Regions from separate parts of the Aquitalea sp. FG25 genome, predicted to be linked through region 1. Evidence: predicted binding sites of a transcription regulator. Region 1 holds the regulator's gene; each other region holds the start of a gene.
What was found. Region 1 encodes sigma-54, which starts transcription at its own class of promoters, with help from an activator protein. Its sites were predicted from a motif close to CTGGCACGCTTCATGCTT; they were not measured.
Positions count from the first base shown of each region.

Region 2: the regulator sigma-54 is predicted to act here: its motif matches at 1,452-1,469, upstream of ACODR9_RS17555 (dicarboxylate/amino acid:cation symporter).
Region 3: the regulator sigma-54 is predicted to act here: its motif matches at 1,991-2,008, upstream of ACODR9_RS18865 (circularly permuted type 2 ATP-grasp protein).
Region 4: the regulator sigma-54 is predicted to act here: its motif matches at 1,031-1,048, upstream of ACODR9_RS17760 (GntP family permease).

Region 1 covers NZ_JBMDJV010000023.1:29,594-32,788, forward strand. The annotation lists gene hprK (HPr(Ser) kinase/phosphatase) at 1-303, opposite strand, end outside; gene ptsN (PTS IIA-like nitrogen regulatory protein PtsN) at 296-760, opposite strand; gene hpf (ribosome hibernation-promoting factor, HPF/YfiA family) at 882-1,205, opposite strand; gene ACODR9_RS18520 (RNA polymerase factor sigma-54) at 1,277-2,698, opposite strand; gene lptB (LPS export ABC transporter ATP-binding protein) at 2,702-3,195, opposite strand, start outside.
Region 2 covers NZ_JBMDJV010000021.1:13,718-16,912, forward strand. The annotation lists partial or broken gene ACODR9_RS17550 (tyrosine-protein phosphatase) at 310-1,070, opposite strand; gene ACODR9_RS17555 (dicarboxylate/amino acid:cation symporter) at 1,524-2,792, shown strand; gene ACODR9_RS17560 (type II asparaginase) at 2,960-3,195, shown strand, end outside.
Region 3 covers NZ_JBMDJV010000024.1:8,649-11,843, reverse strand. The annotation lists gene ACODR9_RS18885 (hypothetical protein) at 1-77, shown strand, start outside; gene ACODR9_RS18880 (GTP-binding protein) at 96-638, shown strand; gene ACODR9_RS18875 (peptidase M23) at 641-1,273, shown strand; gene ACODR9_RS18870 (roadblock/LC7 domain-containing protein) at 1,323-1,685, shown strand; gene ACODR9_RS18865 (circularly permuted type 2 ATP-grasp protein) at 2,044-3,195, shown strand, end outside.
Region 4 covers NZ_JBMDJV010000021.1:57,283-60,477, reverse strand. The annotation lists gene ACODR9_RS17765 (sigma-54 interaction domain-containing protein) at 1-836, shown strand, start outside; gene ACODR9_RS17760 (GntP family permease) at 1,127-2,518, shown strand; gene ACODR9_RS17755 (3-hydroxybutyrate dehydrogenase) at 2,572-3,195, shown strand, end outside.

The DNA of each region.
Region 1 (3,195 bases):
CAGCAGCTTGGGTACTTGCTGGCCATTGGCCACCATTACCACCGACATGGTCTTGTGGAACAGCTGGTCCAGCGCCGTCTTGGCCGCTGACTGTTCCAGCCGGTTCAGGTAATCGACCTCAGCCAGGCCCAGAACCTGGACCCGGTTGGGGTGGATGAAGTTGAGGTGGCCTACCAGCGCCAGCGTTGGGCGTTGTTCGTCATTGCCGATGGGGCTGTCCGCGCCGCCGGTTCCTGCAACCCAGGTCAGGTTAAGCTTTTGCTGATTGTCCTGATACAACCGGCGCACGGTAATGCTAGGCATTGTTGGTATTCCATCCGGTAAGCAGCTGGTACAGATCGGCACGCGATGGCGCACTCAGCAGTTGCTCACGCAATTGTTTGCTGGAGAAAAGCTGGGCCAGTTCGGACAGAACCTGCAGGTGCAGATCAGTTGCCTGCTCCGGAACCAGCAGCACAAACAGGCTTTGCACGGGCTTGCCGTCCGGGGCGTCGAAAGGAATGGGGTTTTTCAGGCGGATGAAGACGCCTGCGGCTTCCTTGAGCCCTCTCGCCCGGCCATGCGGAATCGCCACGCCTTGGCCCAGGCCGGTGGAACCCAGTTTTTCCCTGGCGAACAGGCAGTCGAAAATTTCACTGCGCGCAATGCCGTGGGTATTTTCGATAAGGAGGCCCACCTGCTCGAAGACACGTTTCTTGCTGGCGACATCCAGGTCCGGAAGAATGTGGTCCTGTGTCAGGATTTTGCCAATCAGGCTCATAGGAATGTATGCACACGGCGACAAAAACTGGCCAATTCTACGTTGCCTTCAGCAAAATGAAAAAGGCTCCGTGCAAATAAAAACGGGAACCCGTTGGGTTCCCGCATCGTAGGTCAGGTGATTACAGGGATGCTTCCGGCTGAACTTGCGGCGTTACGCGATGTTCGCTCTGTTTTTCCTTGTGCTTGAGTACCTGTCGATCCAGCTTGTCCATCAGCGCATCGATGGCAGCGTACATGTCGGAGTCGGTGGCTTCTACGTGGATATCCTTGCCGGAAAGGTGAACGTTGACTTCTGCTTTCTGCACCAGCTTGTCCACCGACAGGGTGACGGTGACGTCGATCACGTGATCGACGTGGCGGGTGATACGTTCCAGCTTGCTTTCCAGAAATTCACGGATTGCCGGGGTTACTTCGAGGTGGAGACCGGTTACTTTGAGGTTCATACCCTAACTCCTTCTTGTGTTGACTGCCCGGTCGGGTCGGCCGGGCGAGCGGATATTCTTCAAGACACGCTTTACAGTGCCTTGCGCAGATTGACCGGCGGTATCTGCATAGCTTCACGATACTTCGCAACGGTGCGTCTTGCAACCTGTATCCCTTGCTTGCCCAGTTCGTCGGCAATGGCGCTGTCCGAAAGTGGCTTGGCGGTGTTCTCGCCATCGATCATGCGACGGATATGGGCCTTGATGGCTGTGGCTGAGCATTCGCCGCCGCTGTCGGTTTCCAGTGCACTGCCGAAAAAGTATTTCAGTTCGAACAGGCCGCGCGGGCAGAGCAGGTATTTCTGGGTGGTGACGCGTGACACTGTGGATTCATGCAATCCCAGCTCGTCTGCGATGTCGCGCAGGATGAGCGGGCGCATGGCCACTTCACCGTGTTCAAAGAACGCTTGTTGCCTTTCGACTATAGCTTCTGACACTTTCAGAATGGTGTCAAATCGTTGCTGGATGTTCTTGACCAGCCACTTCGCTTCTTGCAGGCGACCGGTCAGTTCACCTGCCGTACTGCGGTTTTCCGACAGCATCTGGGCGTACAGCTGATTGACGCGTAGTCGCGGTACGGCTCCGTTGTTGAGTTCTGCCACCCAGTGGCCCTTGCGCTTGCGTACGGTGACATCGGGAATGACATAGTGCACATCTTCACCGCCAAAACCGGCAGCGGGGTGGGGCGTTAGCCGGGAAATCAATTGCTGGGCCTGACGGATGGCTTCGTCATCTGCACCCAGTATGCGTTTGAGGCGGGTGTAGTCCCGATTGCCGAGCAAACTAAGGTGTTCTGCCACGATCTTGCGTGCCAGGGCATGGCCAGGCTCTTGCTGTGGCAGGCGTGCCAGCTGCAGACTCAGTGATTCGGCCAGGCTGCGCGCGGCAATGCCTGCTGGGTCGAATTGCTGCAGCAGGCGCAGGCCAACCATCAGTTCGTCGCTTTCCAGCTCCAGTTCTAGTGGCAGATTACTGGCCAGTTCTTCCAGGTCGATGGTGAGAAAACCGTTGTCGTCCAGTTCTTCAATCAGCAGCTGCACGATGGCCTGATCCCTGGTGGGCAGCGTCAGCTCTCCCAGCTGGGCCAGCAGGTGTTCGCGCAGGCTGACCGGGCAGGGGACATTCAGCATGGGGTCGAACTCATCGTCACCGTCGTTGCGTCGGCTGCCGCTGCCCCAGTCGGTCAGCTCGCCGCTGCTTTCGTTGTGGCTGTCATTGTCGCTGCTGTCCGATGCTGGCGTGGTTGATTCTTCGTTGCTGCTAGCGGATTCGGTGGCGGGGCCTTCTTGCGCGGGCAGGTCATCGCCGCGTTCCAGCATGGGGTTGTCCAGCAGGAAGCGTTCTACCTCGGTTTGCAGGTCGAGCGTGGACAGCTGCAGCAGCTTGATTGACTGTTGCAGTTGCGGGGTGAGGGTGAGTTGCTGTGAAACCCGGAGCTGTAATGATTGTTTCATGGTTTACAGGTGGAAGTGCTCGCCCAGGTACACCTGGCGCACTTTCTCGTTGTTGACCAGTTCTTCCGGTTCGCCGGATGCCAGTACCGAGCCATCGCTGATGATGTAAGCCCGGTCGCAGATACGCAGGGTTTCCCGGACGTTGTGGTCGGTGATCAGTACGCCGATGCCACGCTGTTGCAGGAAGGTGATGATTTTCTGGATGTCGATGACGGCGATCGGGTCAACGCCGGCAAAGGGTTCATCCAGCAGGATGAAGCGCGGACGGGTGGCCAGTACCCGGGCAATTTCCACCCGGCGGCGCTCGCCACCGGACAGAGATAGCGCATTGCTTTCCCGCAGGTGGGCGATGTTGAGGTCATCCAGCAGCAGGCTGAGCTCCTGCTCCAGCATGTCTCCTTTGTAACCGGCAATTTCCAGTACGGCGGTGATGTTTTCTTCCACCGTCATCTTGCGGAAGATGGAGGCTTCTTGCGGCAGGTAGCCAAGGCCAAGGC
Region 2 (3,195 bases), on a different contig from region 1:
GGTTGCCTTGGGGTAAGTTGACTCTGCTCCTTGGTAGAACTGCTCAAATTCGGGGAAACCTCTGCTGCTTTGGCAGCGTGGCAATCCCGAGCGAAGCTCTCGCAAGAGAGAACGTGTAGAGACTGTACGGGCAGGTCGTAAAGACAAGAGACAGTCCAGACCACAAACCCGAAAGGGGCGGCGAAAGCCGTAGCGGGTAAGCATAATCCGTTGGTGCCGGGTTCGACTCCCGGGGGGCCCACCAAATCAGAGCCGCTGTGATTGATTCACAGCGGCTTTTTCATGTCCAGTATTCAGCGTGCTGCAGCTTCAGTCCAGATAGCACCGTTGCAGCTGCTGTTTGCTGGCGGGATCGATCTGAATCACCGATTGCAGATAGGATGTCATGGTGTCGTAGTGTTGTTCCACCGTGGCGTAAAACCGCTGCAGATATTGCTGATCCACTTGTAGCGCAACGCGCAATGCAGCTTGCTGTGCCGGGTTTGCGCCCGTGGCGGCGGCCTTTGCAATGAGTCGTGCATTTTCGCTGCTGCGCATGCTGTTGGTTTTTAGATAGTCCTGATAAATCAGCGTCCGTGGTACCTCCAGAATTTCCAGGATCACATGGCCGCGATACCGGTTCTGTCCTTGCCGGCCGCACAATGAAACAGCACACTTTTTTGCGCATGGCTAGTAAGCAGTTCCTGGAAAAAGCGCCGGTAGCCAGCCTGTGCCGCAGGGGAAAGTGCCAGTTCCCGGTACAGTGCCAGCATGTATTCCTGTGTTCTGGCAGTACTTTCCAGCTGGGAGAAGGCGGCAATGGAGGCTTGTGCCTTGTGCTGTGCTTCGGCTAGCAGGTCGATGTGCACATGGCGGGCCCCGGTAATTGCAATATCGGGTCGTTGCTGAACTTCATCCATACTCCTGAAATCAATGATTTTTTCCACTTGATAGTGCTGTATCAGTTGCTGATGTTGGGGCGGCGATAGTTGTGACAGCTCGCCCGACCGTAATAGGCGGTGGGTTTGTAACTGCTTGCCGTGCTTGTTTTGAATGCCGCCCAGATCTCGAAAATTGGTGATGGTGTTCAAGGTATTGTCCCTGTCGTTGTCTGAACATGCGGTGGGGCGGGGCTGGGTGGATTAACACGGTTCCACAGTGTTTGTTCCAGCCTTGTAGCTGCGGATGGTCGTTGGAAGCTTGGAGGATGGGGATGATTGTCGATGATTCTGCCAGGCTGACCAAAGGGTGGCGGTCGCTGCTGGACTGGCAGCAAGTTCATGCTGCAGTGCGGAAACTTTCTGGCAGCCAGCAGGTCTGATTTGACCCTTCTCAAGCTAGCTGCCCAATACGCTGGTCGGTTTTCCAAACGGCCTGCCAATGCCTGATTCGGAATTCCGAATTGATGCTGTTGTAATTTAATTTTTATCTATAAAAATCATGTAGTTATCTTGTTAATTTGTGAATTTTTCTTGGCACGGTTTCTGCTGTATAGAGCGTACTCAACACCGGTCGCAAAGCCGGGTTACTCTGGAGAAACGCTCGTGAAAACCAACAAGATTACCCTGTGGGTCCTGATTGCCCTCGTTATGGGTATCGCAGTCGGCTATGGCTGTCACACCTCGATTACCGATCCGAAGCAACTGAAGGACGTTGCGGGTTACTTTTCCATCCTGACCGACGTGTTCATGCGTTTGATCAAGATGATCATTGCACCCTTGGTGATGTCTACCCTGGTGCATGGTATTGGCAGTAGCGATTCCCGTTCTGTTGGCCGCGTAGGGCTGAAAGCCATGTGCTGGTTTATGGGTGCTTCTCTGGTGTCCCTGTTCCTGGGCCTGATCTTTGCCAATGCCCTGCAACCGGGTGTGGGCTATACCCTGCCGATGGCCGATGCTTCCGGTCCGGCAGTGAAAGCCAGTGCACTGAACCTGAAGGACTTCATCACCCACATGTTCCCCACCAGCTTCTTTGACGCCATGGCGAAGAATGAAGTGCTGCAAGTGGTGGTGTTCTCGGTGTTCTTCGGTTTTGCCATCGCATCTTATAAGGGTCCGAAGCCGGAACTGTTGATGAAGGGCCTGGAACAACTGGCCAATATCATGCTGCGCGTCACCAATATCGTGATGATGTTTGCACCGGTTGGTGTGTTTGGTGCGGTTGCTGCCACCATTACTGCTGATGGCCTGGGTGTTCTGGCCATGTATGCCAAGTTTATGGGCAGCTTCTATCTGGCGCTGTTCTGCCTGTGGATGCTGATGATTGCTGCCGCTTACGGTTTTGTCGGCAAGAAGATCTTTGCCCTGCTCAAAACCATCCGCATGCCGCTGATGCTGGGCTTTGCCACTGCCAGTAGCGAGGCGGCTTACCCGACCCTGCTGGAGCAATTGGAACGCTTTGGTATCAAGGAACGGATTTCCGGTTTTGTACTGCCGCTGGGTTACTCCTTTAACCTGGACGGCTCCATCATGTACACCTCGTTTGCCGCCCTGTTCATTTCCCAGGTTGCCAACATCCACCTGACACTGGGCCAGCAGATCACCATGCTGCTGATTCTGCTGATCACCAGCAAGGGTATTGCCGGTGTGCCGCGTGCTTCCCTGGTGGTGGTGGCTGCCGTGCTGCCGATGTTCAATCTGCCGGAAGCAGGCATTCTGCTGATTTTGGGGATCGACCACTTCCTGGACATGGGTCGTACAGCTACCAACGTGCTGGGTAACGCCATTGCTACCACCGTGGTGGCTGCGTCCGAAGGCGATATCGATGCCGACGCGGCACATGCCAACCCGGCCCTGGCCGAAGAGCAGGCCTAAGCCCCTCGGTCCCTGCCACATATAAACAATAAAAGAATCCGGTGACAGACCCCGGCCTGCCCAAGCCACCGACACAGGCGGACAGGCAGGACGCGGGGCTGATCATCGCAGTGAGTTGCTTCCCGGCAACGCCATCTCCCACTCGTCTTTCTACAAAGGGAAGAGACATGAAACAAACCTTCAAAATGCTGTTGTCCAGCGCTGCCGTGATGGCGGCCCTGTGTGGTCAATCCGCCCAGGCGGCAGAGGCTGCCAAACCGCATGTGGTGATTCTGGCCACTGGCGGCACCATTGCCGGCACCGGTGCCAGCAGCACCACCACCATCGGTTACACCGCTGCCAAGCTGGGCGTGGACAAGATGATTGCCGCCGTACCCGAGCTGTCCAAGGTGGCTGATGTGCG
Region 3 (3,195 bases), on a different contig from region 1:
CCACCGCCGCAGTGAAACCTCCACCGGGCAGTGGCAACCTGCTGTCCCGCCTGCTGAAAAAAGTCATCGGCCTGTAAACAGGAAAACTCGAATCCATGCGTGCTTACGATAACAAGATCATCTTTGCCGGCCCCGTCGGCGCAGGCAAAACCACAGCCATCGGTGCCATCAGCGATATTGCACCGGTAACCACCGATGCCCGTGCCTCTGACATGACCCTCAACCGCAAGGACACCACCACCGTGGCGCTGGACTACGGCGTGCTGATGCTGGATGAAAGCACCAAGGTGCATCTCTATGGCACACCCGGCCAGGAGCGGTTTGATTTCATGTGGGACATCCTCAGCCATGGCGGCATCGGCCTGATTCTGCTGCTGGACAATACCCGTACCAATCCGGTGAAGGATCTGCAGTTCTTTCTGAATGCCTTCCGCGACATGCTCAAGGACGCACCACTGGTGATTGGCGTCACCAAAACCGATATGCGCGCCACACCCAGCATCGAAACCTATGCCGCCCTGCTGGAAAAGTTTGATATGCGGCCACCCATTTTCGAAATTGATGCCCGCTCCCGGGAGGACGTCAAAAAGCTGGTGCTGGCCCTGCTGTTCTCCATTGATCCCGGGCTGGAAAGCTGATCATGTCAGACAACCTTTCGCTCAAGGACGCGCTGTACCCGATTGCCAGCCCGGCCGGAGCCTACTACGCCGTGTCCAGCCCCGAGCAGGATGCCGCCCGCGTGTTGCTGACCCAGATTCTGCGGCTGGGCCATTCTGTTCCGCTCACCGAAGCCCTGCTGGCCGAGTGGAGCAATAACGACCTGGACAAAGGGCTGGAGACGCTATACCGGCTGCAGCGGCTGGACTTTGTCCACGGCACGGAAGAGCCGCGTCCTTCGCTGGCGGTCAATCTGGAAAGCCAGCTGCCATCGCTGCTGGCTGCACTGTCGGACAACGGCCGGGCCCTGCTGGCCGACGACAACGGCCTGTATTACGCCACGGCAGGCTTTCATCACGAGTCCGCCGAGGAAATCGCCGCCCTGGCCGGCGACATCATGTCGCTGAACCGTCGCCACGCCCTGCTGCTGAAGAACAACCTCAACATCAGCAGCCTGGCCTGGTCGGTCAGCAACCCTGCCGGGCAGAGCGAGCTGGGGTTTTTCCCCTTGCACGTGGGGCAGCAGTCTTTCGTGCTGGTGATTGGCGGTACCCCGCGCCTGCAGGACGAACACTTTGTGACGCTGATCGAATTGCTCAGCCGTCGTTACGCTTGAATAAACAGCAGCCCCGCTGCGGGCCACAGAATACCCACTGGAGAAAACCATGCGTGAACAGATGCTCAAGTCCATCCTGAGTGACCTAAACGGTGCCTCGGCCGATATCGAAGCCTCGGCCATCATCTCATCCGATGGCCTGACCATGGCCGCCCTGCTGCCGCAGGATGTGGATGAAGACCGGGTTGGTGCCATGGCCGCCGCCATGCTGTCGCTGGGTGAACGCACCGCCAAGGAGCTGGCGCGTGGCGAACTGGAACAGGTGATGGTAAAGGGCGACAACGGCTACATCCTGATGAGCTATGCAGGCCGCGATGCCGTGCTGACCGTGATTGCCCGGCGCGAAGCCAAGCTGGGGCTGATTTTCCTGGATGCCAAGCGCGCCGCGCGCAATATTGCCGAAATCCTCTGACCAGACAGACAGCCGGTGGCCGGTGGCCTTCACGCCCGCCAGCCCCGGCATCGCCTGTCCGGACAGCGCCGCCCTGCACCATTCTCAACCACAGCCTGCACCACCGTTTGCACCCGTGTGTCATTAAGGTGCAGCACCGCTATCTTTGTGAATTTTTTACAGCATAATTAATCAATCAATTTTTAATGCCACGCTAAAAAACCGCCACGCGCACCAAATCTCCCTACCTGCCCGTCTGGCGGTTTAACCACGCCACCCCTGCACCTAGCTGACTCACGGTCAAAATGACGGTTGCCCGGCATTTTTGGGCACGCTTATTGCCTTACTCCCTTTACAAGCCATCAAGGGGGAATGCGCGATGCACCGGATTACACCGCTAGACCACACCCACTACGACGAAATGCTGGCACCGGATCAGGACACCCGTCCGTCCTACCAGCACTTTGCCAACTGGCTTAACCAGGCGCCGCTCGCCTGGCTGCGCGACAAGCAAAGCGAGGCCGACACGCTGTTTCGCCGCGTCGGCATCACCTTTGCCGTTTACGGCGACGAAAGCGGCTCGGAACGGCTGATTCCGTTTGACACCATTCCACGCATCATCTCGGCCAGCGAATGGAAAACCCTGGAAGCAGGCTGCATCCAGCGCGTCACAGCGCTCAACCGCTTTTTGCACGACATCTACCACGAGCAGGACATCCTCAAGGCCGGCATCATCCCGCCGGAGCAAATCCTCACCAATGCCGGTTACCAGCTGGCCATGCAGGGCATCGATCTGCCGCGCCAGGTGTACGCCCACATCGCCGGGGTGGACATCATCCGCCACAGCGACGGCGGCTTTTACGTACTGGAAGACAATCTGCGCACCCCGTCCGGCGTGAGCTACATGCTGGAAAACCGCAAGATGATGATGCGGCTGTTTCCCGAGCTGTTTGCCAGCCACGACATCACCCCGGTGGAGCACTACCCCAATATGCTGCTGGACACCCTGCGCGCGGTGGCACCCACCGAGGTGGACAACCCCACCGTGGTGGTACTCACCCCCGGCCAGTACAACAGCGCCTATTTCGAGCACGCCTTTTTGGCCAGCCAGATGGGGGTGGAACTGGTGGAAGGGCAGGACTTGTTCGTGAAAAACGGCCATGTCTACATGCGTACTACCTCCGGCCCGCAGCGGGTGGATGTGATCTACCGCCGGCTGGATGATGCCTATCTGGACCCGCTGGCCTTCAATGCCGGCTCCATGCTGGGCGTGCCGGGGCTGATGTCGGTCTATCGCGAGGGCCGTGTCAGCGTGTGCAATGCGGTGGGCACCGGCGTGGCGGATGACAAGTCCATCTACCCCTATGTGCCGGACATGATCCGCTTTTACCTGGGCGAAGAACCCATCCTGCACAATGTGCCCACCTGGCAATTGCGCAAGCCGGACGACCTGGCCTACGTACTGGATCACCTGGCCGAGCTGGTGGTGAAGGAAGTCCACGGCGCAGGCGGCTACGGCATGCTGGTGGGC
Region 4 (3,195 bases), on a different contig from region 1:
AGGAAGTGCTGGCCCATGCCATTCATGCTGCGTCACCGCGCGCCGGCAAGCCGCTGGTCAGCCTGAATATGGCGGCCATTCCCGACACTCTGCTGGAAGCCGAGCTGTTTGGTGCCAGCGCCAGTGCCTATACCGGTGCGGATAAAAAGGGCCGCATCGGCAAACTACAGCTGGCCGATGGCGGTACGCTGTTTCTGGATGAAATCGGCGACATGCCGGCCAGCTTGCAGGCCAAGCTGCTGCGCGTGCTGCAGGACAAGGAGTTCGAGCAACTGGGTGCCAACCGGGTGCTGCGCGCCGATATCCGCGTCATTGCCGCCACCTCGGCCCAGCTGGAAGAAAAAGTGGCTGCCGGCAGTTTCCGTGCCGACCTGTATTACCGGCTGAATGTGCTGACCATCCGCCTGCCTGCCTTGCGGGAACACCTGCAGGATCTGCCCGAGCTGGCGGAATCGCTGCTGGAACAATTGGCCAGACATGGCCATGTCACCCGTCGCCAGATCAGCCATGCCGCGCTACAGCGCCTGGCCGCTTACGACTGGCCGGGCAATGTGCGCGAACTGCGCAATATCCTGGAGCGGGCCAGCATGCTCGGCCAGGGCAACCTGCTGAACGATACCGACATCAATGCCCTGCTGGGTGTACCAAACAAGCCGGTACTCACCCCCGGGGCAGACTATCAGCAGCAAATGGCCAGCTTCGAGGCACAACTGCTGCGCCAGGCGCTGCAGCAGGCCAATGGCCATGTGCCCACTGCGGCGCGCCAGCTGGGCATGGGACGCGCCACGCTGTACAAGAAACTGGCGGCGCGGGGGATTGTCCCTGGCCAGTCCTGAATATGGTCTGATCTTTCTGCATTAACGTCTCCAGACAGAGACTGCGTCTACAAATCGAGACACCCCTCCCCAGCGTGCAATCACAAGCCTTCTGGCGTGATTGCACGCATTTTTGCTGTCTCAAAATCGAGACGGCAAATCACCACAGCCCGCACAAATCACTGCAAGTTGTTGATTTAAAACAGCCATAAACACTGGCATGCTTCCTGCTGTTATATCTGCACCGACATGGGGCAAATCCATGATCGCCAGGCCTCATGCAGGCCATACAACAACAGAGGAGATACACCATGAGTTTCATCGTGGTTTTGCTGGCATTGTTTTTTCTGATGCTGGCCGCCTATCGCGGCTACAGCGTCATCCTGATGGCACCACTGGCAGCACTGGGCGCAGTGCTGCTGACCGACCCCTCCGCCGTGGCTCCCGCCTTCAGTGGCCTGTTCATGGACAAGATGGTGGGCTTCATCAAGCTGTACTTCCCGGTGTTTCTGCTGGGTTCGGTCTTCGGCAAACTGGTGGAACTATCCGGCTTTTCCAAGTCCATCGTCGCCGCCGTCATCCGCTTTATTGGTGAAAAGCGCGCCATTGCCGTCATCGTGGCGGTGTGTGCATTGCTAACCTATGGCGGGGTATCGCTGTTTGTGGTGGTGTTTGCCGTCTATCCCTTTGCCGCCGAACTGTTCCGCCAGAGCAACATCCCCAAGCGGCTGATTCCCGGCACCGTGGCCCTGGGTGCATTTTCCTTCACCATGGATGCGCTGCCTGGCACGCCGCAAATCCAGAACATCATCCCCACCACCTTTTTCAAAACCACCGCCTGGGCGGCTCCGGCACTGGGTATTTGCGGTGCGGTGTTCATCACCCTGGTGGGGCTGGCGTATCTGGAATGGCGTCGCCGCAGCCTGATGGCACGCGGTGAGGGCTACGGCACCGATTTGCGCAACGAGCCGGAACATGTCGACACCAGCAGTCTGCCATCGCCCTGGCTGGCTATTGCTCCCTTGCTGCTGATCGGTATCAGCAACTTCGCCTTTACCCGCTGGATTCCCGCTTGGTATGGCAGCAGCCACGACTTGCATCTGGCCGGCATGGCCAAGCCGGTCACCACGCAGATCTCCACCGTCACCGCCATCTGGTCGGTGGAAGCCGCCTTGCTGCTGGGCATTGCCTTTGTCGCACTCACCGCCTGGCCCGCCATCCGCGAGAAATTTGCCGAAGGCAGCAAAGGGGCGATTGCCGGCGCCATGCTGGCGGCTATGAACACTGCCTCGGAATACGGCTTTGGCGCGGTGATTGCCGCCCTGCCCGGCTTCATGGTGATTGGCCATGCACTGCAAAGCATTCCCAACCCGCTGGTGAATGCGGCGGTCACCGTCAGCACGCTGGCTGGCGTCACCGGCTCCGCCTCTGGCGGCATGAGCATTGCGCTGGCCGCCATGGGCGAGCAGTTCATCAGCGCCTGCCAGGCGGCAGGTATTCCGCTGGAAGTGCTGCACCGCGTAGTAGCCATGGCCAGCGGTGGCATGGATACCCTGCCGCATAACGGCGCGGTAATCACCCTGCTGGCAGTGACCGGCCTGACCCACCGCGAGGCTTACCGCGATATTTTTGCCGTCACCATGATCAAGACGCTGGCCGTGTTCTTTGTGATTACCGTGTTCTACCTCACCGGTCTGGTTTAAACCCATCCCTCACACCGGCCCTGCCCTGCGCGGGGCCAGACAGGACATTCATCATGACAACACTGGCAGGAAAGACCGCACTGGTCACCGGCTCCACCAGCGGCATCGGCCTGGGCATGGCCCGGGCACTGGCCGAGGCCGGGGCCAATATTGTGCTCAACGGCTTTGGCGATGTTGCAGCAGCACTAGCCCAGATTCGCACGACCGGCGTGCAGGCCTGGCATCATCCGGCAGACTTGTCCGACCCGGCCCAGATTGACGCGCTATGCGCCTTTGCCGCGCACGAAACCGGCGGCGTGGACATTCTGGTGAACAATGCCGGCATCCAGCATGTGGCCCCGATTGAATCATTTCCGCCTGCGCAGTGGGACAAGGTGCTGGCCATCAATCTGAGCGCGGTGTTCCACACCAGCCGCTTACTGCTGCCCACCATGCGCCAGCGCGGCTGGGGCCGCATCATCAATATCGCCTCTACTCACGGCCTGGTGGCCTCCACCGGCAAGGCCGCCTATGTGGCCGCCAAGCATGGCGTACTGGGCCTCACCAAGACGGTCGCCCTGGAGACTGCCCATAGCGCGATTACCTGCAATGCCATCTGCCCCGGCTGGGTGCTGACCCCGCTGGTGGCACAGCAGATTGCCGAGCGCGCCACCAGCCAGGGCATTAGCCAGCAGCAA